2 regions of the Eisenbergiella massiliensis genome follow, and region 1 is predicted to be linked to the other one. Evidence: a T-box and tRNA genes for the amino acid it is inferred to sense, from the RefSeq annotation. Region 1 holds a T-box; the other holds one or more tRNA genes.
The links. The T-box of region 1 lies ahead of DXC51_RS11870 (alanine--tRNA ligase). A T-box ahead of a tRNA ligase gene usually reads a tRNA of that ligase, here a tRNA-Ala.
Positions count from the first base shown of each region.

Region 2: it has a tRNA-Ala gene. The T-box ahead of DXC51_RS11870 (alanine--tRNA ligase) is inferred to sense a tRNA for this amino acid. The anticodon was not compared.

Region 1 covers NZ_QVLV01000007.1:85,567-101,967, forward strand. The annotation lists gene DXC51_RS11825 (hypothetical protein) at 1-113, opposite strand, end outside; gene DXC51_RS11830 (sensor histidine kinase) at 130-1,323, opposite strand; gene DXC51_RS11835 (response regulator transcription factor) at 1,320-1,997, opposite strand; gene DXC51_RS11840 (hypothetical protein) at 2,311-2,832, shown strand; gene DXC51_RS11845 (LacI family DNA-binding transcriptional regulator) at 2,942-3,961, opposite strand; gene DXC51_RS11850 (extracellular solute-binding protein) at 4,185-5,507, shown strand; gene DXC51_RS11855 (carbohydrate ABC transporter permease) at 5,628-6,575, shown strand; gene DXC51_RS11860 (sugar ABC transporter permease) at 6,572-7,414, shown strand; gene DXC51_RS11865 (glycoside hydrolase family 13 protein) at 7,537-9,285, shown strand; gene DXC51_RS11870 (alanine--tRNA ligase) at 9,466-11,325, opposite strand; T-box leader at 11,393-11,636, opposite strand; tRNA gene DXC51_RS11875 (tRNA-Ala) at 11,773-11,845, opposite strand; gene DXC51_RS11880 (CobW family GTP-binding protein) at 11,945-12,916, opposite strand; gene DXC51_RS11885 (NAD(P)-dependent alcohol dehydrogenase) at 13,056-14,117, opposite strand; gene DXC51_RS11890 (hypothetical protein) at 14,570-15,700, shown strand; gene DXC51_RS11895 (FtsX-like permease family protein) at 15,707-16,401, opposite strand, start outside.
Region 2 covers NZ_QVLV01000008.1:161,508-177,908, reverse strand. The annotation lists tRNA gene DXC51_RS13680 (tRNA-Pro) at 1-34, opposite strand, end outside; gene DXC51_RS13675 (sensor histidine kinase) at 277-1,341, opposite strand; gene DXC51_RS13665 (LytTR family DNA-binding domain-containing protein) at 1,541-1,756, opposite strand; gene DXC51_RS13660 (LytR/AlgR family response regulator transcription factor) at 1,775-2,263, opposite strand; gene DXC51_RS13655 (hypothetical protein) at 2,544-2,780, opposite strand; gene DXC51_RS13645 (methyl-accepting chemotaxis protein) at 3,594-5,288, opposite strand; gene DXC51_RS13640 (helix-turn-helix domain-containing protein) at 5,366-5,758, opposite strand; gene DXC51_RS13635 (S1C family serine protease) at 6,199-7,614, shown strand; gene DXC51_RS13630 (DUF4317 family protein) at 7,726-8,403, opposite strand; gene DXC51_RS13625 (hypothetical protein) at 8,518-8,874, opposite strand; gene DXC51_RS13620 (GntR family transcriptional regulator) at 9,113-9,484, shown strand; gene DXC51_RS13615 (ATP-binding cassette domain-containing protein) at 9,612-10,505, shown strand; gene DXC51_RS13610 (ABC transporter ATP-binding protein) at 10,520-11,521, shown strand; gene DXC51_RS13605 (ABC transporter permease) at 11,518-12,315, shown strand; gene DXC51_RS13600 (ABC transporter permease) at 12,317-13,096, shown strand; tRNA gene DXC51_RS13595 (tRNA-Ala) at 13,160-13,232, opposite strand; tRNA gene DXC51_RS13590 (tRNA-Val) at 13,254-13,326, opposite strand; gene DXC51_RS13585 (DUF1836 domain-containing protein) at 13,394-14,065, opposite strand; gene DXC51_RS13580 (YerC/YecD family TrpR-related protein) at 14,333-14,626, shown strand; gene DXC51_RS13575 (cold-shock protein) at 14,770-14,970, shown strand; gene hisA (phosphoribosylformimino-5-aminoimidazole carboxamide ribotide isomerase) at 15,258-16,040, opposite strand; gene DXC51_RS13565 (hypothetical protein) at 16,385-16,401, shown strand, end outside.

The DNA.
Region 1 (16,401 bases):
TCTGTTTCAGCCGCTTCCCTGCCCTGTTTCAGCCTCTTTCCTGTCCTCACAAGCCGCTTCCCTTCAAAAGCAACGCGCCCGCTTTCCACGCCGCTGTCCGATTTCCCTTCCACTGTCTGCCGTCCCCCCTCAGTGATGGTAAAACCGGACCGTAAAGCAGGCTCCTCCCTCCGGCAGGTTCTGCGCCGTAAGGAAACCATTCTGCATCTCAATCAGGGATTTCGCCAGGGACAGGCCGATGCCGATCCCGTTTTCTCCCGCATCCTTTCCCCGGTAAAACCGTTCAAACACATGCGGAAGCTCCTCCGGAGCAAAACCCGCCCCCGTATCCTGGATTATAATCTGGGTATATAACGGATTACAGGTATAATCCATTATGATCCGGCCGCCCTCAGGCGTATGCTCCGCGCAGTTTTTTATCAGATTGGAAAAAGCCTCCATGCTCCATTCCATATCCCCCTGAAACGTAATATCGGGATGGTTGGGGATATCCACCCGGATTTTCCGTGCGCGGATTATCTCATCCACGCCCTCCGCCGAAAGCTCCAGCAGGGTAAAAATATCCACTTCCTTTTTTTCCAGCTGCAGCACGCCCGCATCAATTCTGGACAGGGTCAGCAGCGCTTCAATCAGCCGTTCCAGCCGCGCCGTCTGTTTTCTCAGCGAAACCGCCCGCTCTCCCCCCTGTCCGTCCGTTTCCATCAGCTGCGCCACAATGGAAAGGGAAGCTACCGGCGTTTTCAGCTGGTGCGCTATATTCGCCAGATTATCCGCAAAATTCTTCCGCTCCTGCACCGCCGCTTCCCTGGCCAAACGCAGGGCGGTCACCGTTTTGTATATCTCATCCTGCAGCGGGGCCAGCATATCCTCTGCGTCAGGCAGTATGGAGGCTGTCCCCTCCCGGTTTATTTTTTCCAGATATCCGGTCAGCTCCCCGACCCTTTTTTGCCTCTTCTTTTGCACATGCCCATACAGCCCTGCCAGCAGGAGCAGAACCACCGCCGTGCCCGCAAAGGCCGTCCCTATGGAACGCTTCAGATAACCGGAAGCAAAATCCGACAGCCGGTATCCATATGCCGACAGATAGTCCGCCGTTTTTTCCGCCTCCCGTGCAACCGGCTGCAGCCCCTTCTTTACCAGAAGCATGATTTCCTTTTCCTCCTGCGGATATGCTTCCACCAGGCCGGCCGTGACTTCCGTAAGGATACGCTTCTGGCTCGCCGCAAAATACCGGGCCAGGAGCACTCCCACACACATGCTGCAAAACAGGCAGCACAAAACCGCCAGAATACCTGCCGCCATAACCGACTGTTTCTTATTCATTCCTCCACATCCTCCATACGGTATCCGAAACCGCGCACCGTTTTGATACAGGCCGGATTCGACAGCTTCTCACGCAGCCTTTTCATGGCAACGGTCAGGGTATTGTCATTTACAAAATTTCCGTTTGCATCCCACAAAAGCTCCAGAAGCTTCTGCCTGGTAAGCGTATGGTTTTTATGCTCCAACAGCGCTGCAAGAAGCTGGTATTCCAGTGATCCCAGGCTGATTTCTTCCTTATTAAGAAACACCTTCATCTGATTTTTATCCATGGAAACCGGACCGCACACCAAATAGCTTCCCCCGGCCTGCCCGGCCCGCCTCAGAAGCGCACAGATTCTGGAATACAGCACCTCCAGTTCAAAAGGCTTGACCAGATAATCATCCGCCCCTTTCTGAAAACCGTTCACAATGTCCCTGGTATCGCCCCTGACCGTCAGAAAAATCACCGGCAGCATGGGCCACTTTTCCCTTATCCACCTGCACAGCCCCTCTCCGCTGCCATCCGGCAGATTCCAGTCCACCAGCACCACGGAGGGCAGCCCCTTGCCCAGCAGCTGCTTCCCCTCCGCAACCGTAGCGGCCGTTATCACCTCAAAGCCCTTTCTTCGCAGGAAAAAAGCCACTCCCTCCGCGATTCCCGCATCATCCTCAATATAATAAATCCTGTGGGCCATATCTGCCTCCTGTCCATGTTTTGCAGTCTCCGCCTGCATCCGATTACTGTATTTACGCCCCTGTATTGCACTCATTTTACCTGCTTTCCATATGTATTTCAAGAAATAAGGTTAAATGTAAAGGATGGTTCCTCTAACAGGCTCTCCCGCTAAGACCTCCCGCTGAGTTAAAATCCCGCAGTCCTGCCTCCCCTGGTCACAGTACGGGAAATCCTGCCACAAATGTATGGTAAAACTGTGGTTGGCTTTCTCCTTAAACAATGGTATGATATACTGTAGATACATAAATTCATAAACTATGGAGGGTTAAATTATGAAAAAGAAAATGCTGTGCCTGGTTACCGCACTGTTGCTGGGAGTGCTCCTTGGCGCCTGTTCAGGCAGCTCCGCAGAAAAAATGTTCGGGGTAAAGCTTCCCTCGGGAGATAAGCTTAAGCTGTACATGAGCCGCGCCGATGTGGAGAAAATCATGGGGGACGAGGAATACAAACTGGTAAATAATACCTATGATTATGGCTATATCACCCTTGGCTACACAGATGGCTTGTTATCCTACATCTCTTTTAACGGTGATTCCACTGTTTCCCTGTTAAACGGATTATCATTGGGTGATACCAATTATGATAAATATGATTTTACCGTCTACAACGATAAAGACGGCAACGCCTATTATAAAAATAACAACGGGAAATATGAATTAACCGATACCTTTGATCCCAAAATGGAATTCCAGGACGGCGTTACGGTCACTATTTATTTATCTTCTGAAAAGAAGGTAGAAAGCGTTATGGTTCTCGACTCTTATGTTGCAATGGTACGCAGGCTGGACGGCTGACGCTGTACCCATCAATGCAGAGCATTCCTTATATAAGTATAATAGAAAAAGATTCGCGGGCAGTTATATCCGCGAATCTTTTTTATATCGTGCCCATGGAAAAACTTCACTAAAAAGCCAGTACGGTAGACAACCCCTGCCTGAGCACCGGCAGCGTGGTATAGGCCTGTACCAGCAAAGTAGGGTTTTCCAGCTTGCGCAGCAGCATTTGTGCTGCCTGGACGCCCAAATCATAAACATCAATGTCAATGACAGTGGGCGTCGGATCAATAATGGAGGAATAGGGATAGCTGTCGAAAGTCAGGAAGGCGGCTTCATCGGGAATCTGCAGCTGTCTTTCATGGAGAGCCTTGACGACGCCGAGCGCCAGCGTATTATTTTCACAGATGAAGGCCCGGGGAGGTACGGGCAGGGAAAGGACCTCATGTGTCTGCCGGCAGGCATCCTCTCTGGTGGAATCTGTGTAGCGGATGTATTCGTCAGGCACCCTGTAGCCATAGTCATACATACCGCCCAGAAAACCGTTCAGCCGCTGGGTGGATATATGATCCGTGCGCCGTTCACCGATGAATGCGACTTTTTCATAGCCGCATTCCAGCATATGCTGCGCGGCAAACTGCCCTGCCAGGCCGTTGTTTGTGTCGATCCAGCACATACGGCTTCCGGGGCCGGGATGGCCGATATGGATATGGGGAAACCGGCTTTCCGTAAGCAGCCTGGAGAGCTGCGGGAAGGAACAGGAACCATGGATGAGAATACCGTCTGCCAGCCCTTTCCCGATAAGCCCGGTGAGATATTCCTGCGGTTCGGCCGTATCCGGGAAGTCCGTCAGCATCAGCGTATATCCATGCTCCGCCAGAGTTCGTCGGACGCCGCAGAGAATGTCAAACATATGTGGGTTGCGGTAGGCCTCCTCTTTTTTCAGGCTGGATAAAAAGAGAATATTATGGGACGCGCCCTTTGCAAAGCTGACAGCCCTGGCATTGGGCGTATAATGCAGCTTTTTTATGGCTTCGTGAACCCGTTCACAGGTTGCGGGGGAAATCGAGCTCCAGTTGTTGAGTACCTTGGAAACGGTGGAGGTGGAAACACCGGCCTCCTTTGCCACATCGCTTATTGTTACGGCCATGGGAACCTCCTTGTGAAAAAGTGATAAGTTTAAAATTATAGTATAGCGGTTTCCTAACAAAGTCAACGTATTTTGCAAAAACCGATAGAAAAGGGAGCTGATAAATGCTATAAATGACTTAAATAAATGGTGCGCATCCTTATTTGAGAAATAAAAGTTGTTTTGGGCAAGTAAAGGACATTGTTAATCAGGAAAGCGGTTTCGCAGAAATGGAGGACGTGAAATGAAAAAGATATTGTGTTATCTTCTGACCGGTATCATGGCGGCAGGAGTACTGGCAGGCTGCGGACAGAAAGCGCAGACCGGCACGGAAAATACAGCGCCGGAGGAAAAAGAAGCCGTACAGACGGAGGCCTCCTCCCAGCCGGAAGCTCCGGTACAACAGGAGGCTCCGGTACAGCAGGAGCCGGGTGAGGCGGTTACACTCACCGCATGGCATGATAATGATGAAGCGATGATGAATGCGCTGGCGGATGTGGTGAATGAAGCGCTGGCGGGGGAAAATATCACCCTGAAATTTGAAAAGAAAAGCGATGTGACCGGACAGATCAAGCTGTACGGCACGGATGCTGAAAATGGCCCCGATATGTACCTGTTTGCCCATGATTCGCTGGGCAGCTTCGCGGAAATGGGTATTCTGGAGCCGGTGGGGAACCTGATAAGCGCCCAAAAGGAAGCTGATCTGCTGCCCATGACAATTGAAGCCGCAACCTACAAGGGAGAACAGTATCTTATGCCGGTTTATTATGAAACCGTGCTGTTTATGTATAATAAGGCGCTGTGGGAAGGCGAGATTCCTTCCACCACAGAGGAGCTTTACGACTATATGACGGCTCACACGGATACCGCAGCCGGAACCTATGCGCTGGTGAACCAGCATTCCAACACTTATAATGTGGCCCCCTTTATCAACGGGTTCGGAGGCTATGTCATCGATAAGGATGGAAATCCGGGGCTGGATGCGCAGGCGACAAAGGACGCCATCCTATACAATGAAAAGTTTTCCAGGCTGCAGGCCGACGGGGATTATAATACGGTAACCGCCCTGTTTAATGAAGGGAAAGCGGCGGCAATTATAGGCGGCCCCTGGCTGGTATCCGGAATTAAGGAAGCCGGCATTGATTTGGGCGTCAAAGCCCTGACAGATTTTACGCTTCCCAACGGCAATTCCCTCATTCCGTATTCCGGTGTTCAGTGTATCGGCGTATTAAAATATGCTGCCGAAGCAAAAAAGGAAGCAGTGACAAAGGTGCTGGAGGTACTCGCCGGGGAGGAAGCAGGAATCACGCTGGCCAAGGGATTCAACTGCGCCCCTGCCAACAGCAAGGCCTATGACGACAAGGAGGTTGCATCCAATGAAATGATCCTTGCCATGAAGCAAAGCGCAGAAAAAGCTATCCCCATGCCCAACATTCCTGAAATGAGCGTTATGTGGGGGCCGGCAGAATCCCTGCTTGCTGCAGTCAACAAATCCGGAGAGGATGTGGACACAGCAGCTGAAAAATATCAAAAGGAAGCCTTGACCGCCATACAGGATATGAAATAATTTTTTGCAGTCCGGTTATGCCTGGATCGCTGCAGACAGACAAAAAAATGCATGCGGCGCTTCCTGTACAGCCCGGCCGGTGAAACCCGGCCGGGGCAATTCAGAAGGGAATACAATAAAATGATGAACGTAAAGCACAGCGCTCCCCGGAAGCCGGATATTCCGGTGAAGCGGAAGCATCCGGTCCGAAGGCAGCTCCGTCCCTGGGGCTACAGCCTCCCTGCCATGATATTGATTGCCATGATTGTACTCTTCCCAATCCTTTATACCGGCTATATTTCTCTGACCAATATGAATCTTTATCATTGGACGGACTATTCCCTGGTCGGTGCGGATAATTATAAGAGGGCGCTTCTTAAAGTGGATTCAGGCTTCCTGTCGGCCCTGGGCACCACCATACTATGGACGGCTGTCAATATGGTGCTGGACACGGCTATCGCCTACGTGCTTGCCGTGGCCCTCAATACACAGGGGCTGAAGGCGAAGCGCCTGTACAAAACCCTGCTTATTTTTCCCTGGGCGATGCCGGCTTATGTCTCCATTCTGGTGTGGCGCGTGGGAATGTTCAATACGGAGTTCGGGCTGCTTAATAAGCTTCTTGTGGCATTCGGGATGGAAAAAGTGGATTTCCTGTCCAGAAATGTACCCGCCTTTATATCCTGCATGGTTTTAAATCTCTGGATGTCACTTCCTTATATGATCCTGATGATGGACGGGGCTTTGCAGAGCATCGACCAGAGCATGTACGAGAGTGCGGTGCTGGATGGAGCCAATCTGTGGCAGAAGAACCGGTATATTACCATCCCTTCCCTGAAAAAAATCATGGCCCCGGCGGTGATCATGACCACCTTTATCACCTTTAAGCAGTTTGATATTATCTACCTTCTTACCATGCAGAAGGGCTCAGTAACCGGGGCTACCGTGTCAACCATCATTACCTATGCCCATCAGAATGCATTTGTCTCCAATAATTATGGATTATCCTCTGCTGTATCCATGATCATTTTTGTAATTATTATCCTGTTTTCCTTCTGGACAAACAGGGCACAGAAGGAGGAAACGGTATGAAACGCTCTGTAAAAAGAACGATTGGCCTGGCTTTTTTAAATCTGTTTTTCATCAGCATATGTCTGGCCGGACTGATTCCGATACTGTATGCTTTCCTGCTTTCTGTCAGCAGCGGAAGCGGGGCGCTTACCACCGGCCTTTCTCTCCTGCCGGAAAAATTCACGCTGGATAATTACCGCAGCATCCTTGTGGAAAAGCCCTTCCTGAAATGGCTTTTCAATTCCGTCCTCCTAAGCACGGGTACAATGGTGCTTGCCATGGGAACGAGCGTCACGGCTTCCTACGCTTTTTCCAGGTTTCGTTTCCCCGGCCGGACGGCTGTCATGCAGCTGCTTCTTCTGCTGAACGCCTTTCCCCAGATTTTGTCCATGTTCGCTATCTTCAGACTGTTTAAGCTGCTGAATCTCCTGAATTCCCATGCAGGGCTGATTTTTATTTATTCCGGGAGCATGTGTATTTTTTCCATCTGGAACATGAAGGGCTATTTCGATTCCATTCCCGTTGAGATCGAAGAAGCATCCAAAATTGACGGGGCAGGCAATCTGACGCTGATAGCGAAAATCATCCTGCCGCTGGCACGTCCCGCCATTATTGTAACTGCCGTCATGGTATTGATATTTGTCTGGAATGAATACCTTTTTGCCACTACCTTTATGCTCCGGGAAGAAAGCTATACGCTGGCCGGCGGCCTGTATCAGCTTCAGGCAAACGATTACAGCCGCAGCTGGCCCCTGTTTTCAGCGGCCGCCATTTTAGTATCGGTGCCTATCCTTATTATTTTCTTCTGTATCCAGAAGTATATGGTGTCAGGGCTGACCGCAGGCGGTGTAAAAGGTTAAAAACCAGGAGGAAAATCCTCTGCTCGCCAGAGGGCTCGCATTTTGCTCCGCAAAACTAGGAGGAAAATCCTCTGCTCGCCAGAGGGCTCGCATTTTGCTCCGCAAAACTAGGAGGATTTGAAATGAATAGGAGTGCGGTTGCGCACATACCGGCGTCCCAGTACGCTTTCGCCCGGTCGGAGGATACGTTTACCATCCGTCTGCGGGCCGCGAAGGGGGATCTGGATTTGTGTACGCTTTTTTATGGGGACAGGGCCTGTCCGGATTCACCGGTAAGCTTTGCGTCCATCCCCATGCAGCGGCGTTACAGCGATGAGCTGTTTGATTTTTATGAGGGGACTATCCAACCGTGTCCCCGCAGGATCTGTTATTTTTTCAGGCTGGAAAAGGGAGGGGAATATGTCTGGTATTATGCGGATGAATTCCATGAGGATATGCCGGATCTGGTGATGGAGGATGGCTTTGTTGTTGAGGGGCGGAGTGAATACTACCAGTATCCTTATATCCTGCGTTCGGAAATCGTCAGGGCGCCGGAATGGTTTCTGAATGCCGTTGTCTACAATATTTTCCCGGACAGCTTTGCAGACGGGAAGGCCCGGCTCTGCGGCATGGGAAAAGAGCTGAAGGCGCCTCACGGCACGGTGAGTAAAAGCCGTCTGGGGGGTACCATTAAGGGCATTATGGAAAATCTTGATTACATTCAGGAGCTGGGATTTACCTGCCTGTACCTGAATCCGGTTTTTCAGGCCGGGGAATATCACAAATATGATATTGTGGACTATTTCCACGTGGATCCCTGCATGGGCACGGATGAGGATTTCCTGGAATTGACGGAAGCCGTCCATAACAGAGGTATGCGCATCATCATTGATGGGGTATTCAACCATTGCAGCTGGTATTTCCCCCCGTTTGACGATGTGGTGAAGTATGGGAACACTTCCGCTTATGCAGACTGGTTTTACGATCTCTGCTTTCCTGTAAAAAGGCCTCAGGAGGGAGAAGCGCCCGGTTATGCCTGCTTCGCCTATGAGCCTAAAATGCCGAAGCTGAATACGGCCCATCCCGGAGTGCAGGAATATTTTGCCGAAGTGGGCCGCTATTGGATCGAGAAATTCCATGTGGACGGCTGGCGTCTGGACGTGGCAAATGAGGTGGATAAAGATTTCTGGCGCAGCTTCCGTTCTGCTGTGCGGAAAGCAAATCCGGAGGCGGTGCTGATTGGAGAGGTCTGGGAAAACGCGGCGGATTGGTTGAAGGGCGACATGTTTGATTCCGTCATGAACTATGATTTCCGAAAGCACTGCAGAGATTTTTTTGCCTTGGAAAAAACAGGGGCGGATGATTTCCTCTGGAGGATGGCCGACATGCAGCTGCGTTATCCCTTCCAGGTGACGGCGGCACAGCTGAACCTGCTGGACAGCCATGATGTGGCGCGTTTCCTGGGATTGTGCGGTGGCGATTATGACCGGTGGCAGGCGGCTTTCCTGTACCTTTGTATGGCTCCCGGAGTGCCAAGTGTTTTTTACGGAGATGAAAAAAAGGTGACCGGCATCCGGGAAACAGAGTACAGACAGGGGATGCCCTGGGACGAAAACCACGCCGATTCGGAAGACTTTGTAAAAACAGTCCTGCGTATCCGCAGGGACTGGATTGCCCCGGCGGATGAATGGAGAGCCGTTTATGGCGGCCATGACGACAGACTGGTAGTATTTGAAAGATACGGCGCGCATACGGTACGCGTAATCATCCACATGGGAGAAGCTCCCGCAGATGCCGAACGCTTCATGAACGGCGGTCAGCTTCTTCTTCTGAAGGGCTCGGTTTCCCATATGCTTGAAAAAAATGGCTTTGCCGTTCTGTTGATGGCATAAAATGTCATAAATGCCGCTTTCCGGCGCCGCAGCTCTCCTGCCTCTCCATCTTGAGGGGCAGGAGTTGTTTATGCCGGAGATTACCTCTCCTGCGTTTTGCATTTCAGCACAGGCACCGCCAGTTCCCCTGATGTTGAAAAAGTATTTGTCCCCGTCAAAATCTGTGGTATCAGGTTTGCGTTATTTGCTAAGGACGCCTTTAATCCTTCTTACTCCGGCAGAAGAAGACTGTTCTTTTTGAATACTGAACCTTCCCAAGTTTGCAGTATCGCTTACATGAGGTCCTCCACATACTTCTCTGCTCCAAATTTTCCCCTTGTCGTCTTTCATTGTATACACTTTGACTATATCAGGGTATTTATCCCAAAAGTTACCTTCAACGCCACTCTCTTTTGCTTCATTTTTAGGCATCTCAGAAATATAGATAACCGCTTTTGATGAAATTGCTTCGTTCACATATTTTTCCACCTTTGCAATCTGCTCCGGTGTAAGTTTTTCATCATGGTTAAAGTCAAACCTCAACCGTTCTGAAGTAATATTACTTCCTCTTTGATGAACATGATCACCCAAAACTTCCCTTAATCCAGCAAGTAATAAATGAGCAGCAGAATGTAATGCTGTTGTTTCCGTTGATTGGTCAGCTAATCCACCTTTAAATTTACCTGCGGAAGCTGTTCTGCTCTTTTCTGCATGTCTTTTTTCCGCCTCTGCAAAAGAAGCCCTGTTCTCTATGCTACAGCCATTTTCAGTCAGGAATTCCTCCGTTAATTCCAGAGGGAAACCATATGTTTCATAAAAATAAAATGCATCTGCCCCTGTAACTTTGCCCTTATTTTTAAGATGCTTTTGTATTTCAAGTTCTCCTTGCTGCAATGTTTTATAGAAAAGGTTTTCTTCCTTGTTTATTATCTCAATAACTTTCTTTTTATTACTGTGCAAGTCTTCATAAGCTGTTGCTTCATCTATATAAACTTCAGACAACTCACCCATAAAACTTCCTTGTATACCGATTTTTTTACCTGCACGAATCGCCCTCCTTAATAACCTTCTTGTTATATACCCTGCGTCACTATTTGCCGGCTCCGCACCGTCATTGATTAGAAAAACTGCTGCTCTCACATGATCCAGTATGATCCGAAATGACTTAAAATCGTCAGCATAATCTTTTCCGCTTAACTCCATCAGTTTTTTCTTAGCATTAAAAAAGAATGCCGTATTAAAAACATCCCTATCATCATTAAGAGCTGCTGCGACCCTTTCTAATCCGCCTCCATAATCAATATTGGGATTCTGCATTTTTACAAACCCGGCGCCCTCTTTTTTATAACACATAAACACATTGTTCCCAATCTCTAAAAACCTTTCGCTGTCAGAAGCAGGATGATCCAGTGAATTACCATCTGGTTCAAAATCATAGAACATTTCACTATCTGGCCCGCCTGGTTCACCAACAGGCATGTCTAAAGGACTTCCAGCTCTGCTCCACCAGTTTTCTTTTTCATCATATAAAAATATTTTTCCTCCTCTGGATAACCCATATTTATATGGATTATCCTCAACGACAGGCTCTATACCTACCGATTTGAATTTCTCTGACCAGATTTGAATTGTTTCTGTATCTTTCTGTATATTCCAATCATCACTTCCCTTAAACACACTGATATATAACCTGCCGGGGTCAATTCCCAATTCGTTAATCTGCCAATTCCAAATGGCATCAATTTGCTTATTCTTATAGTTATTTTCATTTGCTTTAAATTCCCATCGGCCCAGCATTTCAAAAAAAGTTAAATGCGAGGTATCTCCAACTTCATCAATATCCACTGTTCTTAAGCATTTCTGAATATTTGTTATTTCATTGCCTATTGGGTGTTTTTCCCCCAACAAATATGGAACCATAGGCTGCATCCCACTTCCGGTAAACAATGTTGAGGGATCATTTTCCGGCAGCAAGCCAGCGGAAGGTACTTGACTGGCCCCTTTTCTTTTCATGAAATCAATATATGATTTCCTTAACTCATCCGGTGTCATTTTTACCATGCTTAATACCTCCGTTTAATTTGTTTTTTAAAACAAAAAAAGCCCTAAGCTGACATTTATATTGTCAGCTTAGGGCGAACTCTCCTGTCCGTGTTACCACCTAATTTCAGATTTCTCTGCACTCTATCAATACGGGATATCTCCGATATTGTTTCCTGAATAACGGTGGAATTCCGTTGAAGCCTACTGAGATTTATCCGTTCGGTTCACAGCTCTGAGACTGCTTCAATATTAGATCAATGAAGATTTACACCAACCATCTTCTCTCTGCGAAATCCCTAATACTTACTATTTCTCGTCAAGGCCTTTTTGTTTTAAATTAGACTGATGTTATCACACTCAAATTGCTCTGTCAATATAATTTTCCTTTTTTATACGAATTGTAACGAAGTAACACAAAATGCAACACGATCAAAAAAAGTACCGCAAATACGGTACTTTTTCCAATGGAGCATACGGGGCTCGAACCCGTGACCTCCACGCTGCCAGCGTGGCGCGCTCCCAGCTGCGCTAATGCCCCGTCCGTGATATATCATATCAAATGTTTCCCTGCTTGGCAAGAAAAATTTTTACCATTTTCTCATTTTTTCCACATTTTATTTTCCTGCCAGCAGCGGCCTCATCTGTACTTCCCGGAAACCCGCATTTTCTCAGCCTTTCCCATCAAATTCTTCTCTTCCGGGCAAAGCACCTCCTCCAGTTCTCTCCGGTGAAGCCCTTTCCCGATAAATACGGCACGGGAATCCCCGCCGCCTTCATAGCCGGTAATACTGTAATTCCTGTCCACCACATCGAATCTGAGCCATGCGCTGCCTGCCGGAAGATACCCCTTGGCCCGCCTGATATCGCCGAACACGCCTGACACCACTCCCTGCAGAAACAGAACCAGCTGGTTACCGGACTCCAGGTGTATGGAGGTAAAGCCTGCATTCTCCAAATCCGGCTGCAGCGTTTCCCTCTCCCTTTTCTTCGCGTTCTCCTCCCCTTCCTTCGTCAGATATCTCTCAAAAAGCCCATTCCACCAGGAAGCCTCTTTCTTCTCGCAGGAATCCGTCACAATCTCCCCCTGAGGATTCATTGCCCTCACTTCTGACGCAATCCTGCAAAGCTCCTCCGCGTCCATTGCCCCTGTTTTGGTAAAAATAACCGTGGCTGCGTTTTCAATCTGGTCCCTGCAGATTTCCGGGTACTTTTCCTTATCCCTGTCAAAAGCGGACACATCCAGCACCGTTACCGGCTGCATCAGTACTATTCTTTCATATTGGATCTGGCTGATATTGGTAAGGATATTTCCCAGCTTCCCAAGCCCCGTCGGCTCTACTACCAGGTATTCCGGATCAAGCGTATTGGAAATCGTCAGAATGGAGGAAGCAAAATCTGCCTTCATCGTGCAGCAGATACACCCTTCCGTCAGCTCCCACACCTTCATTTCCGCCTGTCCTGTCCCCGATGCCAAAAAACCGCCGTCAATCCCCACTTCACCATATTCATTTTCCATGACCACGAACCTCTTATCCGTTTTTTCTGCCAGAGCCTTGATGAACGTGGTTTTCCCCGCTCCCAGGAATCCCGATATTACCAGTACCTTCATAAAATTATCCCCTATGCTGCAGCTCTTTCCTGAAAATGCGTGCGGTCCAAACAGGCCGCACGCACACATTTCCCGCCGTGCCGGACAAGGCATGCTATTGGCATCCCGTATCCTTCAGGAAGTTCAATATACCCTGATATCAGTCCTCAATCTTCACTACGGGCTTAATCAGATCCTTCGGCTTATCCCTCATTAAGAACAGCGCCTCTTCCACATGATCCCAGCCTTCAAATACATGGGAAACCAGAGGATGCACATCCAGCTTGCCTGCGGAAACCAGCGAGCCCAGCTTCTCCATACGCAGACGTCCGCCGGGCATCAGGCCGCCGTTAATCTGCTTATGTCCCATGCCCACGCCCCATTCCACACGGGGAATGTTAACATAGGTGCCGCTGCCCAGATAATTAACATTGCCGATTTTTCCGCCGGGCTTCAGGCACTTCACGGCGGATTCAAAGGTTTCACAGCCTCCGCCCGCTACAACTACCTTATCCACGCCCTTGCCGTCCGTCAGCGCCAGCACCTGATCCTCAATGGTCCCGTCCTTATAGCTGATAAAATCAGAAGCGCCATAGCCTCTGGCCGCCTCCACGCAGTTTGGCCTGGTGCCCACCGCAATAATGCGGGACGCGCCGCGCATATTCGCCCCGGCCACCGACATCAGGCCCACCGGCCCGATTCCTATTACAAGGACCGTATCACCGAACTGTACATCCGCCAGTTCCACGCCATGGAAGCCCGTAGGAACCATGTCAGAAAGCATACAGGCGTCAACAGGGCTGATATTGGAAGGCAGAAGCGCCAGGTTCCCGTCCGCATCATTTACATGGAAGAATTCTGAAAATACGCCATCCTTGAAATTGGAGAATTTCCAACCCGCAAGCATTCCCCCCGAATGCATGGAATAGCCTGCCTGCGCTTCCAGGGAGTTCCAGTCCGGAGTGATAGCCGGTACAAGCACTCTGTCGCCGGGCTTGAAATCCTTTACCATAGAGCCGACCTCAACCACCTGCGCACAGCACTCATGGCCGAGAATCATATTATGCCTTTCACCGATCGCCCCTTCCCAGAGCGTATGTACATCCGACGTACAGATTGCTATAGCCAGCGGCTTACAGATGGCATCCATGGGCCCGCACTGCGGTCTTTCCTTCTCGATCCAGCCGGATTCCCCGATTTTAAGCATTGCATAACCTTTCATAAAAATACCTTTCCTTTCTTTGAACCCCAATACCATAACAGTTGCGCTGATAATAAATAGATGTTAACTGTTCCGGACGGCCGTCTTTTTGAATAGCTCTTCCATGCAAGAAGCACCGGAAGTCCATCCGATGTAAATGTTGGCGCAAAAAAAGTCTTATAAGCCAGCTTAACACCTGCTTTGCACCAATATTCCCGCCGGCCTGAACTGTTACCATAAATTATACATTCTTGTTAAAAAAAAGTCAATAAAACGCCCCATCATATTCATTTTATATTATAAAACATTTTTTGTTCACAGTTTTCCCCGGCACATTTCACAAATCGTCCCCAACAAAAAAATACGGGCGGGTAGACTATCCCTCCCGTATATGCTATATTCAACTATAAACATCTTTTCCTGTTAAATTTTTTTCAGGAATACTTCCTGCCCACGAAAGGAGACAACACCTTATGATAAAAAAACAAATGACTAACATCCTGCTCACAGCGGCCCTTTGCATTCTGACAGCCTCTGTCCTCACAGGATGCGCAGCAAACGGTAAAAATGATGCCTCGGGCGTACAGGAAAGCCCGTCCGCTTCCCAGGGACAGACCGAAAATCCGGCTGCCGGCAATACTGCTGCCGCAGATACCGGAAATACGGCAGACGGCAAAAGCCCTTCCGGAACCGGTGCATCTTCCGATAATAACAGTTCCGCCGGAACATCTCCGGCCGCCTCATCATCCTCCGACGGCACCGAAGCCTCTTTGGAAGGCCAGGAGGGCGGCGCAGACGCAAAAGTCATAGAGTCCCAGACCTTCTCCGGAGTCAGCCTGGGCGGTTACGAAAATGTACAGTTCACCACCCGCGAAATCACGGAAAACGGGCGTACCCGTGTGGAATATTCCCTTGTCTCGGACGGCAATACCATATACACCTTCCCGGACGCCTATGATTACTGGCTGTTTGCCTCCGAAGTAAATTTCATCGCCTTCCGCGATGTGAACGGCGACGGGCAAAAGGATGTCATCACAAGCGAGCAATACATTACCGGCGCCGGAGAGGGTGGTGCGGTGCCCTTCAGCATGACGCGCATTTACCTGAATCAGGGCAGTGAATTCCTGTTCGCAGAGGGTCTGTCCGTTTCCATCGGCAACAGCCTGGATGCCTCCCGTCCCGAAGAATATACCATTGAAAATATCCTCGCTATCCTGGAAGAGCCGGTTTACTGTAATTTTGGCAGCGGCGGCTGGACCAGGGGAGAAATCGAAAGCTTCGCCTTTCTTGTAAAAAATGACGTTCTGAATGATAACAGAAAAGCCCTTTCACAAAAAATCAATTATCCGCTGAACCTGGTCAGAAACGGTGAACAGCTCCTGATTTCATCTCCTGAGGAATTTCTTGCCAGCTACAATGACATCCTGAACCTGCAGGTCATCTATGATGTGGAAGGCTCGGAAACCGAGGATCTTTTCTGGAACCAGGACGGCGTCATGCTCGGTACCGGCGCCATCTGGTTCGGCAAAATGCAGGATGGCAGCATTAAAATATACGCCATCCCCGCAGAGGTACAGTACTGTAACCCCCTGGATGTGGACTAGCCCCTTTTACCTGATTTCCAGCTTTTCGCATACCCGCTTCAGGACAAATCTGTAAAAGCCCCAGATACAGAGCGTAACCACGCCCACAACAGCTGCGCAGCTTCCAAGCCCCGCCAGCTCACCGGGCGTAAAGCGCCCGCCGTCGTTCATGTAAAGAATCAGGCAGTAAAACAGATAGATTGCCACGGTTCCCACCGCCGCAGGCGCTTTGAATACCTTTCCCACCTGCCCCCTGACAGAATTGATTAAAAAGTCATGCCCCGCGCCCAGGTGCTTTAAATCCTCGTAAACCAGACGGCTGTTCATGGCAATGGTCATGCATCTGGTATATATAATAATGAAAACAGCCGCAAAGCAGATCAGGGAAATAAATAAAAACAGCATTAAAAATACGGCATAGGTGGACAGGAAGTCCGTTTTATCCAATATACGGAACATGGGCGCATATTTCCAGAACTGCTTAAAATAAAAGGACTGATATTCCTTAAAGCTAATCGTAATGTCAGAGCCGCTGTCTTCATATTCCCCAAAGCTGCCCGCACGGGCCTGCCTGTCATAAATCCTGTCGTCCATTCTTGTGACCTGGCAATCACTGCCCGTACAGGCAACAATCTGCCTGTATAATTCCTGTGCAAACCCATAGGAGCCGTCTACATCCGCCACATTAAAGGCCACCAGCCGCTCACGCCACTCATCTGTAA
Region 2 (16,401 bases), on a different contig from region 1:
TAAAGTAGCGCTCTACCACCTGAGCCACACCCCGAAGCTTTCTTATGTCGTCCGGGCTTTCGCTCCAACCGACGAATGTTAGTATACAAAAAAATCCCAAATCTGTCAATATGTTTTTTTAATTTTTGCAAAAATATGTTTTGTGATTTTTTTATTATTTTTTGTCACTTATGAAAATGCCCCTAAGAAGCGTCAATGCTTTCATATATAAACATAACTGTTCTAAAAAATAACGCTTCCCACAAAGGTATTTTCTGACCAGCAATATAAAATCATTCAGCCACGTTTCACCGTAAGATAAAGTAATATATCCACTGTAAATATATTTTTATCGCAGGTTATTTTCATATCACCATTATACTTTTTAATCATATCCTTTACGCTATCCAGTCCCAGGCCATGGTTTTCCTTATCCTCTTTTGACGTTAGAAGTTTATTGCCTGAGGTCTTAATGCAGCCACAATATGAATTGGATACCCGAATAAAAAGTATCCCTTTATCCGCGGTAATTTGCAGGGACAGCCATTTAACCTCCGTCTGCCGTGCTGCTTCAATCGCATTATCAATAATATTTCCAAGAATAACCGCCAGCTCAAATGAACAGGTATGCAAATCCTCCGGTATTTTGACCTGAACATCAACTTTTTTAAGAATAGATACCGCTTTCTCCAGCATAAAATTGAGAATACCATCGATATCCTTATTCCCCGAACTGACATGCTCCCTGGGATTTATCATTGCCTGCTCCATTTTATCAAGATATTCCAACATTTCCGCGTTCTTATTAAGCGAAGCCATACTATACAGCTGCATAATATGATGGACCATATCATGCCGCAGCCGCCTGATTTTTTTCTGCGTCTGCGTGATTGTTTCCAACTGGCTGGAATAAACTTTTACCTTTAACTCCATCATCTCTTTTTCACGGAGCTGATGATGCACTTCCATAAGCATATTATACAAATAAAATACAACGATATTAATAAGCAGTATTCCCATGCTCTCACATACAAGCAGAAATCTGTTATTCAGGTTAAAGCTAATCAGCATAAAAAGCATTATTATGCTTAATACCGGTATTATAAGAAGGTATTTTATCCCCCGCGTATACTCCTGTTTCGCTTTATTATCCAGGAGCCGTGCAGCAATAAGTTCTGAGATTTGGATTAAAAGGACTGTTACAATAGAAAATAACTGCGGCGTTGTCTGTCCGACTTTATAATCAAAGAAAAGGAAGCTTGCGAGAATATCGCTCACCATATTTATCGTGTAAATAAGCACGGTTGTAGTTATTTTCTTGCGGATGCTGCCATCATAAAGAAGGGTAACCAAAAAAGACATATCAGATTCGTGGCAATATTCACGATTGGATAATGAAAAATCAGAAACATGCCAAAACTTATCACATAAAATATCACATAAGCGATTACTTCAGTTCTTTTTCCTGCCTTTCTTTCAGTAAGAAAAAGACCGACAAACTTCCAGACAATATAGATACGGAAGAGATTTGTTACGGCGGCGATCAAAATATCATGTATACTCATCCCTGGCTCCTTCTGTTATCAATTATCTGATTTCTGACCTGGTTCCGGTAGCGTCTGCTGATATTCAGTTCATCCCCATTAAACATTTTTACCCGTTCGTATGTATATTCAATCACATAATCCTGGTTAATGACATATGATTGGTGGATTTGCAGGAAATTTGGCGGCAGTTGGGTAAGAACTGCTTTTATTTTACCATAAAATTCTTTTATCCCCTGAAAGGCAACAATCTAAACTTTTCTGTTATCGCTGGTAATATAAATAATATTTTCACACCATTCACGACAAAACACATTTCCATTCCGGTATTCTAAAAATATCTTCCCCAGGCCCTCTATTTTCAGAAAAATCCCCACTGCTTTTTTAACAGCATCATATTCTAACGGTTTCTCGATAAAATCCAGGGGTTGTACACTGAACAACTGCATGGCGTACCCTTTATGATAGGAAATGAAAATAATTTTTGTTTTAATATCATTCAGGCTTTCACGGATAAATTTTCCCACCTCCACACCATTCAACGTCAGAAGCTCAATATCTAAAAAGAGAAGGTCAAACGCATTCCCCATTTCAAGATGCTTACACAGGGTTTCTCCTGAATACCAGGGTTCAATTTCTACATGTACATTAAATTCCCGAAAAATATCAATCAGCATACTTTCCAGTTCGCAGCACATATTTTTATCATCGTCACAAATCCCGATATTATATACTGGCATACCATTTCTCCCTCAAAAAATGTATCATGACTTTCATTATAGCATATTTTGTGGCCGCCATATCGGTTTTGAGCATTTTCACCGATACCGTTATCCCTCTTTTTCTATGGCGCAAATACTGAATTTACCGGTATGCTGTCTCGCACTAATAGTCACTATATAGCTGCCCTCAAGATCAAAACCCACAAAATAGCTGCCTGTTAGCATATCGCTTTCCATAGTACCTAATACATGAATACGGGTATCATTATTTGCCGTTATTTCCGCCAGCCGGATACGGTCACATATAACATAAAATCCAATGGTTGCTTATTTCCATTGAAAAAGTATACACTGCATTATCGCCGACAAAGTACAGTTTGCCTTTTCCTTTTGATACTTCAACTGCGATGTCTATTTCTCCGCCTTCTCCGTCATAAACCAGTATTTCTGTCCCGTCTTCCGCAATGTAAACCAGGGACATAGAACCATTTTCACAAACCACAGTCCCTTTTACAGACAGCTCCGTCCGATTCATACCGGTTTTACTCTGGTGAACTCACCTGTCTTACTAAAATTATATGCAAAAATATCCCGCATCCTCCATGCATGATGAAAACAGCGCCTTTTACTGCTGAAATCGGCATACGTTCCTTTCTCAGTCCCTCCATTCCTTTGCGGGCAGGCGAAAGTGTTCACGCCGCACAAAAAAAGATGCCTGAAGGAATCTCCTTGAGAAAAAAACAGCTAACCTGAAATTTCCCCCAGATTAGCTGTTCCTCTTCTATTGTTCAATTTTTACTATTTTAGATATATTTCTGAAATGATTCCAGCTCAGGACAGGCAGCCTCCCCCGGAAACCGGAAAAGAATTTGCCACATGCAGTAATTGGCCTGAAAAGCTATGTTCATCAGTGAAACAAACCGGCATAAGGATACAGTCTTCCATCCATGTCAGTTTTTATATTACAGCTTCCATTATTAAAATCACATGTCAGCTTCAGTTTAAACAAATCCACTGCCACCGATTCCACAATAACATACCAAAACTCTCTTGGTACGTATATAATTGGACAATATCCTATCAACATCTCATCTTTACTGAAAAATTCAACTAAATCTTTATCCTGGCAAAAATATTGTAAAATTTCCAAAACGTATAAATTTTTTCTCATTTGTAGTTACCTGTAAATTATATTGAGAAAAATTATACGCCATTAGATATATACATTCAATATACCAATAGATAATATCCTGCAATAAAAACATTCTAAATGTTACTATTATACGCCTCTTTAATATAAAAGGCACAACAGGCGCAGATAATCATCTGCGCCTGTTGCATATTCATATCAGATACACTCCTGCAATTCCTTCAGTTTGAACTGCTCCGCCAGATAACTCAATAACTGCGCCTGGGAAGAAAGCTCCTCGCTTGCAGCCGCGCTCTCCTCCGCCGTGGAGGAGTTCGACTGGATAACACAGGATATTTCATTCATGCTTTCCATAACCTGGCGGACAGCCGCTGCCTGGCCTTCGGATGCCCCGGCAATCGTATTAAGCGCATTGGTTATCCGGTCAACCCCTCTTACCGCTTCAGCTAATGCACCTGCCGTTTTGTTCGCCGTATTTTTCCCATTTTCTATGTTCCGCAAATTTTTTTCTATGAAAGCGGCCGTATTTTTGGAAGCTGCCGACGCCTGATTTGCCAATTTCCGTATTTCTCCGGCCACCACGGAAAAACCTCTTCCCTGGGCGCCTGCCCGCGCTGCTTCCACAGCTGCATTCAGGGCAAGGATATTCGTCTGAAAGGAAATATCTTCAATCGTTTTTATTATTTTTATAATTTCTTTTGAACTGTCGCTTATTTCCATCATTGCACACAGCATGTCTTCCATATATCTGCTGCTTTCCTGTGTTCCGGCCTTTACCTTCTGCGCCTCCACATTAGCCTGTTTTGCATTCCGGGCATTTTCTTCCACCCGGACCGATATCCCGCTAATCGTACTGGAAAGCTCTTCTACGGAAACAGCCTGTTCCGACGCGCCCCGGGCCAGGCTCTGGGCGCCGGAGGCCACCTGCTCCGAACCGGACGCCACTTCGGCGGAAGCCTGCCTGATTTGAAGCAAAGTCCCGCTCATCCTGACGTTAATCTCATGCATGGACAGCAGAAGCTGCTTCAGTTCCCCTACATAACTGCTTTCAAAATTACTGTGCACATTAAAATTACCGGCCGCCATTTCCTTCAGCAAGCTGGATTCGTCACGTATTACATTTGAAAGCAGATATACCATCCCCCGCATATCATCAGCCAGTACTCCCAATTCATCCTTTGACTGATAATCAATCTTCACATCGGATAACTTCCCCTCCGCCAGATTACGGGCGGCTTTTTCCAGCTGGGCTACCGGCCGCGTAATACCGCGTGTTATGTATATACCAAAAACGATGCTGACAGCCACGCTGATGCTTCCAAGTAAAAACAGTGTGACAACAGCCTTCCTCTGCCTGCTTCTTAAGCCATCCACCAGGCTGTTCCCCCTGGTCTTTCCGCTTTCTATCAGAAGCTCCAGCTCTGCCTGGGCTTTCTTAATCACCAGTATATTGTTATGCTCCATATAATCTGCTGCTTCTTCCCGCCTGTTCAGGGTTGCCAGCTCCAGAACATTTTTCCGCATCGGTTCAAGCTCTGTGAGAGCCGCTTCCAAACGGGCAATAATATCCTTATCCCCAAGGAAATGTTCCTTTATCACTGGCAGCTGTTCCTGGATAATCGCAGCCGAATCCCTCGCGTTGGCAATAGCTTCCGCCGTTATTTCCGGATCAGAATTAGCAATTGCACGATAAACAGCCTTCTGCATCCTCTCAAAATTGGAATTCACAATATTTGCGCTGTCATTTACGATAAAAGGCCCCTCATAAAAGGTTTCTATCTGTCTGCCCAGCCCCGCCAGGTGAGCTATGCTGACAGCACAGCCCGCAACAAGCAATACAAGCAATACTGCATATGAAATAAACAGTTTCCATGATACTTTCAGATTTTTCAATTGTATTTTTGCCTCCAATGGTTTTGTCAAATGGGAATCAATCCCCAACAGCCGGCCTGTCCCTGTATCCCCGCCCCCTATACTTCCTGTTCCTGATTTCCGCCGTCGGGAACCCGGGAAAATGATACTGTATACTTTTCTATCTGTACATAAATTTCCAGAAGCTCCATAACCTTTCTTTTTCCCTCCTGGTTGAACCTGGAAAAGGTGTCCATAATCTGTTTCTCCAAAAGATGTTCACCCATACTCCTGCTACCCGTAAGCGGCGTAAAATCAATGGGATCAAGCTCCAGCAGCATGCATATTTTTAACATTGTACCATAGCTCATGGTATATGCCCCGTTATTCAGCATTGATACCAGTGAACTGTAGGGTATTTCAATTCTCTGTGAAAATTTCCTCAGATTTCCATACTGCCGTTCTATTTCATTTGCCAGATTCCGCGTTCTTGGGTCATCAAATTTTCTCATCGTGTACCTCCCACACCATTTTCCCAGCTGTTCCGTTATATTTCATGCCTCAGACTTAAGCTTTTCCGTATACAGCCAAAAAAGCATCTCCTCCTTTGCCCCCCCATACAACAGGTTTCATCTTTATTCACATACTAATTGCATTCTAGCATGCAACGGCTGACTGCGCAATCTTTTCCGGTATATTGCCTGATTACAAAGCAAATACCTTAAGGTAAAAGCCGCCCGGACACTCTGTTCCTTTATAAAACCCTGCCGCGTTCATTTTCTTCTGCATGAGCAAAGCTGACAGTTCAGGCAGCAAACACAAAATTACCACATTTTTTTCGCACTCTCATCACAATTCCATAATAATTCCATCACAATTTCTTTTTATACTACATCTTAGAAACAGGAGATAAAGATTCTTTCATAAAAAAGGTGAAAAGGAGTTGACCATTATGTTTGAATATCAGAATAATAACTATGAAAACAGAAACCAGATGTATGATTATTACCAGATGCCGGAAACCGGCGGGCCGGCCTCCAACAGACCTTCAGGCCCTAAAAAAACCGGAAAAGCAGGGAAGCTTGTAAAAAAAATCGGCGCCATAACTTTAAGCGCCGCGCTCTTTGGCAGTGTTGCCGCAGGCTCCTTCCAGGCTGTCAACACACTCATCGGCCCTACGGAGACTTCAGATAATACTGCTGCCGCAGAAAACACCTCCGCCAGCCTTTTAAAGGCAGCCGCCATCCCCGGCGCAGCGTCTGAAAAGGGCAGCCTTGATGTATCGGATATTGCGGAAACCGTCATGCCCTCCATAGTTTCCATCACCAATAAATCCGTTCAGGAGATACAAAATTACTTCAGCATGTTCGGTTACGGAGGACAGACCATTCCTCAGGAAACAGAAAGCCGGGGTTCCGGCATTATCATCGGTAAAAATGATACCGAGCTTTTAATCGTAACCAACAACCATGTCATTGAAAACGCGGATACGCTTTCCGCAGGCTTCATCGACAACCAGGTTTACGAAGCAAATGTTAAGGGTACGGATCCCGCAAACGATCTGGCCGTAATTGCGGTTCCTCTTGAAAGCATTTCAGCGGATACCATGTCGCAAATTGCCGTTGCATCCATCGGTGATTCCGATTCCCTGAAAGTGGGCGAACAAGTGGTAGCCATCGGCAACGCACTGGGCTACGGCCAATCAGTCACCACAGGTATCGTAAGCGCTACGAACCGTACCATGGGCTCCAATACCCAGGTGGTAAATACCTCTGCTGACGTTTCCGCCCTGCCTACCTATATCCAGACAGATGCCGCCATCAATCCCGGCAACAGCGGAGGCGCGCTTGTTAACATGAAGGGTGAAGTCATCGGCATAAACTCCGCCAAAATGGCCAGCACCGAGGTAGAAGGCATGGGTTATGCCATCCCCATGTCAAGAGTTTCCGATATTATTGAAAACCTCATGAACGAAACCACCCGCACTAAGGTAAGCGCGGATCAGAAATCCAGCATCGGCATTTCCGGCCTTACCGTAAATGAATCTGTTAACAGCATTTATGGCATTCCTTCCGGCGTCTATGTAGCCAGCGTAACGCCAGGAAGCGGCGCAGATAAAGCCGGGATCAAAAAAGGCTATGTGATTACCGGCTTTGACGGCAAAACTATCACACAGATTCAGGAGCTGACCGAACTTCTGCAGTATTATCCCGCTGGAGAAACCGTGGAAATCACAGTTAAAATCCCTGCCACCGGCGGAACTTATACGGAAAAAACCTTATCCGTTACGCTCGGGGCGGCGGAAAGCAGCAATAATACCCAAACGGAATCCGGGCAGCAAGAAGACAAAAATAATTCAATTTACTAATATCAGCTTCTGACCCTCCGGCGCATTGCCATTTCAGCAGAAATGTACGTGCGCCGGAGTTTTTTTCACTTCATCATTTGTTATCTATGTTCAGATTTCCTTCTTCCATATTCATCCATGCAGTCCTCTTCCGGATTTTTCATGCAAAGATGTATGGCTTCGCCCGTCCCCAATTCCCAAAATATCCAGTATCTCCCCGTGGGGCCGCCGCGCATCCTCCTGAAATACATGAATCCGCCCCGAATCCCCGCACCTGTCAATATAAGCAGGGAATAAAAAACCGCACTCCGGCTTTCCCGGTTCATATTCCCCCACCAGCGGGCAAATCGCGCATATCAGATATTCAAATACCTCTTCCGATTCCCAAAGCCGCTCCTTGTCGGAAGCCTTTGCCGGGATATCATAGCAGTCATGGAAAACAAGGATTGCATACTCCGAAGCCGCATGATAATGTTCCATAACCATATCATAAAAAGTATCCATCAGAGCGTCATTCTTCAACCCGCACGCCTTCATTGCCATAAGCATCTGCCACATACTCCCCGGTTTCTGCACGCTATCCGGGAATTCATAATCCTTCAGATTTACATTGGTTGCCGAAAAGGGAATGGTTTTGGCCAGTTCCAGCTTTTTCGCTCTTTCCGGTGAAGATAATTTCAAAAAATTCGTATTAAAACTTCCCTCAAATTCCCCGTCCCTGTCCACATAACACCCTGCAATCCTCGTTATGGAAGTCCGCGAAAGCGTCATCCGCCTCGTAAGCTCCAGCATGTCTTCTCTGTTAATCATACGCTCCTCTTTCCTCACATGCATCAGAATGGGCACCCCTCATTTCTGATTGATGCCCTGCAAAAATACATTTCTTTTTTCAAATCACAGACTGTTGTGGTTTTTCACATCTGTCTACTGCATCAGCTCTTTCTTTTCAAGAATCGCCTCCACGGCCGCACAGGCCGGACAGTCACAATATTTAGCCCCGGCCGCCTTAATTTCCCTGGCATGGGCCGCAATATTTTTTGCATTGTCAGCCCCGAAAACACTGGCTCCTGCTTCGGACTGCGCAAAACTGATTAATCCGTCAACCGTCACGATATCCGCTTCCAGCTCAGCAATATACTTCGCCGTCTCCGCCGCCTCCCTGTCAGTCCCGACCGCATCCAGCCAAACCTGGGCCGCCGCCTTCGCCTCGCTGCTGCAGGATGCAGCGTCCATTAATTCATGTGTTTTTTTCACTACAAAATCCAATACTTCTCTGTCCATAACCTAATACCTTCTTTCCCCAAATTTTGTTTTTATTTTACCATAATTACCGGGTCGGCGCAATTCGGAGCTGCACTAAATTCCAGTTTGGAAAATAACAGCCGATTTTCTGGACTCCATGATAAATAATTTTTCCGATTTGCCATAAAAACTTCCTCCCCCATCATTGACAGTCCCCCTCTCCTTGTGATATGGTTATCTACATAAGTAGTTAACCACATCACAAGGAGCCATATTGATGAATACATTCCTTAACTCCGACAAATCCATCTATCTCCAAATCAGCGAAATCATAGAGACGGACATCCTGCGCGGAATTCTGCTGGAAGATGAAAAAGTCCCCAGCACCAATGAGCTGACAAAGCAGTATACCATCAACCCGGCAACCGCTGCCAAGGGAATCAGCCTTTTAGTTGCGGAAGGAATCCTTTACAAAAAAAGGGGCATCGGGATGTTCGTTTCCCCCGGCGCCAGGGAGCAGATTCTTGAAAAGCGCAGAAAATTATTCAAAGAGCAGTATATCCCGAAGCTGCTTCAGGAAGCCGCCAGCATCGGCCTTTCCAAAGAAGAAGTGATACGCACAATTGAAACCGGCGGAGACTTTGCGTAATTTTCCTCCTCTCCCCCTACGCAGCTGCCTTTCGCGGCTTACCTTTCTCCTTCCGGAGAGGCGGCCCCAATTTGAATATCCTGCCGCCGGACGCGGCCCTAACCATAAAAAAGGAGTCTAATTCTTCATGAAACTGCAAGCAGAAAACATCACCAAACTATGTAACGGAAAAAAAGTACTGGATCAGCTTCAACTCACCCTGGAAAAGGGCAAAATCTACGGCCTCACAGGAAGAATCGGCGTAGGCAAAACCACCCTGTTCTCCATTTTATCCAAACAGCTCCTCCCGGACGCCGGAACCGTCCATCTATATGATGACAACGGCCGGGAATTGGAGCTGACTCTCGGGCGCGTCTTTTTTCCGGAGGATCTTTCTCTGACCATACAGGAAAAAGGACGCGGCGCCCAGAGCCTTTCCGGCTATTTCCAGGAGCTGTCACACATCTGCCCCGGCTGGGACAGCAGTCTGGCGGAAACGCTGGCCGGCCGCTATCAGCTTTCCCCGGACAAAAAACTGGGCGAGCTGTCAAAAGGCATGATGTCCATGACATCCATTATTGCCGCCCTGGCGAGCAAAGCTGATTTTACATTTCTGGATGAACCGGAAGCCGGCATGGATACCCTCAGCAGGGAAAAATTTTACCAAATGCTTTTGGATGAATTTTCCGGCAGCGGCCGCGCTTTTGTGATCGCCACCCATCTCATTGATGAAGTCTCCGATCTTACGGAAGAAGTGATTTTCCTGGATTTTTACCTGAAATCCACGCTGGACTGCGGCAGAATACGCCTCATGGAAAATACCCAACAGCTGCTGGGACGCAGTTTCCTCATCAGCGGCCTGAAAGAAAAAACAGAAGCCCTTGCCTCAAAATACGAATCCTATGACATGGGGAATTTCGGAAGAAGCAAAAGCATCGCCGTGCTCCTGCGGCCCGGAGAAAGCCTGCCGGAGGACCCGGAATTTACCATAAAGCCATTAACGCTGCAAAAAATATTCGCCGCATTATGCATGGAAGAATAACGGAGGGAACTATCATGGCCGATATTATGGCGGAAGTAAATCATGTTAAAAAAATATACCGTCTGAATATAAAGGAGCCCGGAATTAAAGGCGCCTTCCGGAACCTGGCACATGCCAGATGGACGGAAAAAACAGCGCTGGACGATATCTCCTTTCAAATGAAGGAGGGACAGGCCCTGGCCTGCATCGGGGAAAACGGCGCCGGAAAATCCACCCTGATTAAAATCATGATCGGCATTCTCACCCCCACTGCCGGCGATGTAACAGTTTACGGCGGGCATCCCCGGGAAAGCGGTAAGGAATATCTTCGGAAAATCGGCGTTGTCTTCGGCCAGAAATCCAATCTTTGGACAGACCTGCCCGTCGAGGAAAGCTATCAGGCCGTAAAAACCCTGTACCGGCTGGATCCCGGAGAATACAAGAAGAACTATGACATGATTGTGCAGCTGCTGGAGCTTGCCCCGATTTTATCCTCTCCCGCAAGAAAGCTCTCCCTGGGCCAGCGTATGAAGGCCGATATCGGCATGGCTTTCCTGCATTCTCCCAGGCTTTTATACCTGGACGAGCCGACTATCGGCCTGGATATTAATATCAAGCATACCATCCGCAGTTTTCTGAGGCAGATGAATCAGGAAAAGGGCGTCAGCATATTCCTCACCAGTCACGATTTGGATGATATTGATGAAATCTGTGACGACGCAATAGTCCTTTCCGGCGGAAAGCTTTTTTACAACGGTTCTCTGGATGCCTTGAAGCAGCAGTATGTCCATGAGCGTTCCATCAGGGTTACCGGCGTCCAGAAGTCCGATATCCGTAAATATCTTCCGGATGCCAGGATTTCCAGGGAAGGCCGCGTCACCCGCATCGATTACCCCATGCAGGCCTACGGGGCGGAAACCGTCCTGAATGCCGTATCCCAGGCCTTTGACATTGAAGATATTTCCATCCAGGCCCCGGATATCGATACGGTGGTTTCCCACATATTTTCCCGGGAAAAGGAGGCGTCCGCCTTATGAGAAACTTTCTGAAGCTGACCGCAATGTCCCTGCAGAGCCAGATGTACTACCGGACCAGTTTCTTCCTTAATCTTCTGTCTCCCATGGTCCTGCTTGCAGGGCAGTATCTTCTGTGGCATGCCCTGTACCAGCAGCAGCCGGATCACATCATCAGCGGTATGGACGCCGCCCAGATGTACTCCTACCTGCTCATTGCCTTTACCCTGAACCATATCATGGGCTGGTCCTCTGAGAACGCGCTATCCAAGGAAATAAAAAATGGAACCGTTGTGAAAAGATGCATCCGTCCGGTTTCCTTTCTCTCTCAGTCCGTTGCGGAAATGACCGGTACCCTGCTGCCCCAGCTTGCGCTCAATCTGATCATAGCATCCGCGGGATTCCTTTTATTCGGCCGTTTTCTGCTCGTGCCCTCTTTGCAGAATATCGTTTTATTCCTGCCCTGCATGGCGGGCGCCCTCCTGCTGCGCATCCTCCTCATCGAGCTGTGCAGCCTGCTGTGCTTTTATACCACAGGATATCTGGGCATCAGCTGGACCCGCAACGCCATATTTGAATTTTTTTCCGGCGCCCTGATCCCTATCGTCATGTTCCCGGGCTGGCTGAAAAGCATGGCCTATATGACTCCCTTCCCCTACATGATACAGATCCCGATCAGCATCTTGCTGGGCCAGGAGCTGAACGTTCCCTTGTTCCAGGTATACGCCGTCCAATTCTTCTGGATCGGCATTTTTCTGGCGCTGCATGGATTGTTCTACAAAAACATCCGCAAAAACCTGATAATTGCAGGAGGCTGAAATGATACAGATATTTTTGAAAATGAAGGAACAGTACATAAAAACAGAAATGGAATATCCGCTGAACTTCTGGCTCATGCTGCTTTCCGGCGTTGTGACAAGGTTCTTCGGGATGCTGGTTCCATTTATTATCTGCAGCAATATCAAAACGATTGCCGGCTGGAAGCAGGAAGAGATCTATCTGATCATGTCCTTTCTTTACCTGTCTGAAGGGCTGTGCAGCGTTCTGTTTGAAGGGATCTGGCAGTTGCCTTCCATGGTTTTCAACGGAAATTTCGACACCATCCTGTCCCGCCCTGTTTCGCCTTTTTACCAGGTGCTGTGCGGCGGCATGGGGCTTCATGGGATCGGCGTGGTCCTGTTCGGATTCATCAGCCTGAATTACAGCCTGATCCGGCTGGGGATTTTCCGTCCTGCGTCCATGCTGATGTGCCTTTTCTTTGTCCTCTGCGGCACCATAATCTGTATGTCCAGCTACCTGCTTACAAACAGCCTGGTCTTCTGGTACGATGCGGGCGGCAGGACCAGCATTCCTTATATGATAACCGAAATCGGCTCCTATGCCCGGTATCCGATCATGATCTATCCCAAAATCCTGCAATTTATCCTGCTCTTTGTTGTGCCCTACGCTTTTATCGGCATGGTCCCGGTAATGATCCTTACCGGGCAGCATATGCTGTCCCTGTGCGCGGCACTGGTCCTGATAAGTCTTTTCAGCCTTCTCGGCGCCAGATTTGTTTTCTACAGAGGGATTTTGCACTATGAAAGCATGGGTATGTAAGCGCCGTATAACGATAAAAAAATCCGAACCCCCGTAAGAGAGTTCGGATTTAAACTTTTTGAGTGGACCCGAAGGGATTCGAACCCTCGGTCTCTGCGTTGCGAACACAGCGCTTTCCCAGCTAAGCTACGAGCCCAAATTAATTTTCCGAAAAAAATGGAGGCAACGAGGCTCGAACTCGTGACCTTTCGCGTGTGAGGCGAACGCTCTCCCGGCTGAGCTATGTCTCCATGGGTATTATTTTACCACATTTTTCGAAATTGGCAAGAGAATGTTTGACAAAAATCCTGTAAATTTTCAGGCATTATTACCTGAAGGCCCATTTTCCGCAGTTTCCCTGGCATTTTTAGGCTGTCCTTTTTTCCCTTTAGGAGCCAGTTCGGCGCTGTATGCGTCAAGAAGCTTTTCAATCAGCAGCTTTTTCACATATACATCAAAACTGAGCATGCAGACAAAAGAGAACAGCTGCAGGAACTTCCGCTCTTCTTCCTCCGTCTCCTTGAAGGTCTGGCCGGCTTTGGTGAATTTCTCCACCAGATCCTTCTTCAATACCTCGACCTCTTCCCTTTCCAGACTGAACACCTCATTGTAAATATCCTCCAGCGTAAGATCGGACTGTCCCTTAAAATACCGTTCCGTAATCGGCTGGAGAATGGTCTGGATATCATTTATGGACATCACACCTTTATAATAGTAAATAAAAATCAGGATCAGAACATGCTCCTTGGAATATTTCTTCTTCACAGGGGGCGGAAGCAGATTGTTCTTTGCATAGTTATTGATCATCGTCTTCGTAAGGATCTTGTCGCCGTCCGGATTCCTGGTGCTGTTTTTCAGCTTGCTGTCCATCAGCGTGGTTACCTGATCCATATATAAATCAATATTGGGAATATCCTCCGGCTTTACATAATCAATTCTGTCAAGGCTTTTCAAAATGCTGTTCAGTAAATCTTCTGTCGAAATCGTCATTCTCTGCTCCTGTCTTCCGCCCTTTCATGCACGGACACCGCGGCCCGGAATTCCCAAACTGTAAATATGGAACCGGATATATGATAATATATATCTGTTCTTTATTATATAGTATCGAAAACTACATGACAAGCATAATCTTCCTGGCGCAGACATTTTTCTTTACTTTAAAACTTTAGTATGTTAAAATCGCAGTATATGAGGGACAGAAGTAAACTATATTTTGTCTTCCCTGGATAGACACAGGAATCGTACGGAGGTAAAGAAATGAACAAGAAAATAAAAACAGACGCAGTGGACCATCTGTTCGAAGCTGTTCTGAGACTGGAGAATAAGGAGGAATGCTACAGCTTTTTTGAAGATCTGTGCACCGTAAATGAACTCCTTTCCCTTTCCCAGCGTTTTGAGGTTGCCGCCATGCTGCGTGATCACAAAACCTATCTGGATATCGCAGAGAAAACCGGCGCATCCACAGCCACCATCAGCCGCGTGAACCGTTCCCTGAACTATGGAAACGATGGCTACGAACTGGTATTTTCAAGGCTGAATAAGGAAGCGTAAGCCGGGAAAATTGCTGGTAAATATTTTCAGAAAATAAGTGGTATAACGTAAAAAAGCACTTTACATTCGAATATTCTTGTGATATTCTGACTATGTTGCAAGGCAACATACTAATTCTTATTTTTTTGCGGAGGTATCCTAGAATGAACAAAGGTACAGTAAAGTGGTTTAACAACCAAAAGGGTTACGGTTTCATCTCTGATGAAGCAGGACATGATGTTTTCGTACACTACTCCGGACTGAACATGGACGGCTTTAAGTCTCTGGACGAGGGAGCAGCTGTGGAATACGATGTTGTCGAAGGTGAAAAAGGACCCCAGGCTGTTAACGTAACCAAATTATAAGATCAGGCATCCTGTTGACCTGTCTTATCACGAACCATCACAATGTGCCTTTTTTGATCAAATATATATTTGTAGAATAAGCTGTACAGTTGTAATGGATTCCACCAATGGCTCCGCTTCCCCATGTACCGAAACGACCATTGAATTTAAAAAGGAGCGTTCTGAAACCGGCATCTGCCGAATCGGAACGCTCCTTTTATATCTCTGTACGAAACATCATATTTTTTCACTTCCGGCCAGCCCGCCACATTTACGTGCCAGAAACAGTTAACAGCCGCCGGAGTATCTCACAGCTCCTCTTCCGCATATGCCTGTACCCTGTCAAAATCCAGGCTGCCGCCGTAAAGGTTCAGTGCGCTTCCCACCGTAATGTGTATCTTATTCCGGCCCAGCTCCTTAATGCTGCGGATATCCTCCAGGGAGCGGATTCCGCCGGCATAGGTAATGGGTATCCTGTTCCATCTTCCCAGAAGCGCCACCAGATCCTTTTCAATGCCGCATACCTTGCCCTCCACATCCACCGCATGAATCAGGAATTCATCACAGAAGGAGGCAAACATGTCAAGCACATCCTCATTCAGGATCACCTTCGTATATTTCTGCCACCGGTCGGTAACGATATAATAGGAACCGTCCTTTTTCCGACAGCTTAAATCCAGGACCAGTTTCTTCTTTCCCACGTTCTCCAGCAGGCGGTTCAGATTCTCATAGGAAATCGTCCCGTCACGGAATACATAAGAAGTGACAATGACATGGGAAGCGCCCGCGTCCAGATACTCATGGGCGTTCTCCGCAGTTATGCCGCCACCGGCCTGCAGCCCTCCCGGGAATGCCCGGAGCGCTGAAAGGACCTGTTCCCTGGAGCTTTCATAATAGGGGCTTCCCTTCTTGTTGAGAAGAATTACATGCCCGTTTTTCAGGTTTTTTTCCTCAAAAAGCCTGGCATACCAGGCCGCATCCTTCTCAGACACGAAATTTTCCTGCGCGCTGTCACTGATATCCGCCACACTCCCGCCAACCAGCTGCTTCACTTTTCCGTTGTGCACATCTATACATGGTCTGAATTCCATTTTTTTATCTCCCTGCCTCTGAATTAGTAAACTTTTTTGTAACTGTTCAGCAGGTCAGCGTATTTACTTCGCTGACCGTAAGAAAATGATTCAGGAGTGCTAAAATCCATCGCCAAAGGCGATTTAGGATGGATTTTAGCAGTAACTGTGAGGGGTACTGAACAGTTACACTTTTTTTTACAAAATTAGGTATATTTTACACGAATTTATCCCATTTGACAATTCCCTTTTCCGAATAAAAAGAATTTTTCCGAACATAATAAAAAACGGACAGATATTTTGTTCGAAAGTGCGCTTCTGTTTTACAGACACACCCAATCACAAAGAAAAAAGGAGTGAGCAAAATGAAAAAGCTGAACAG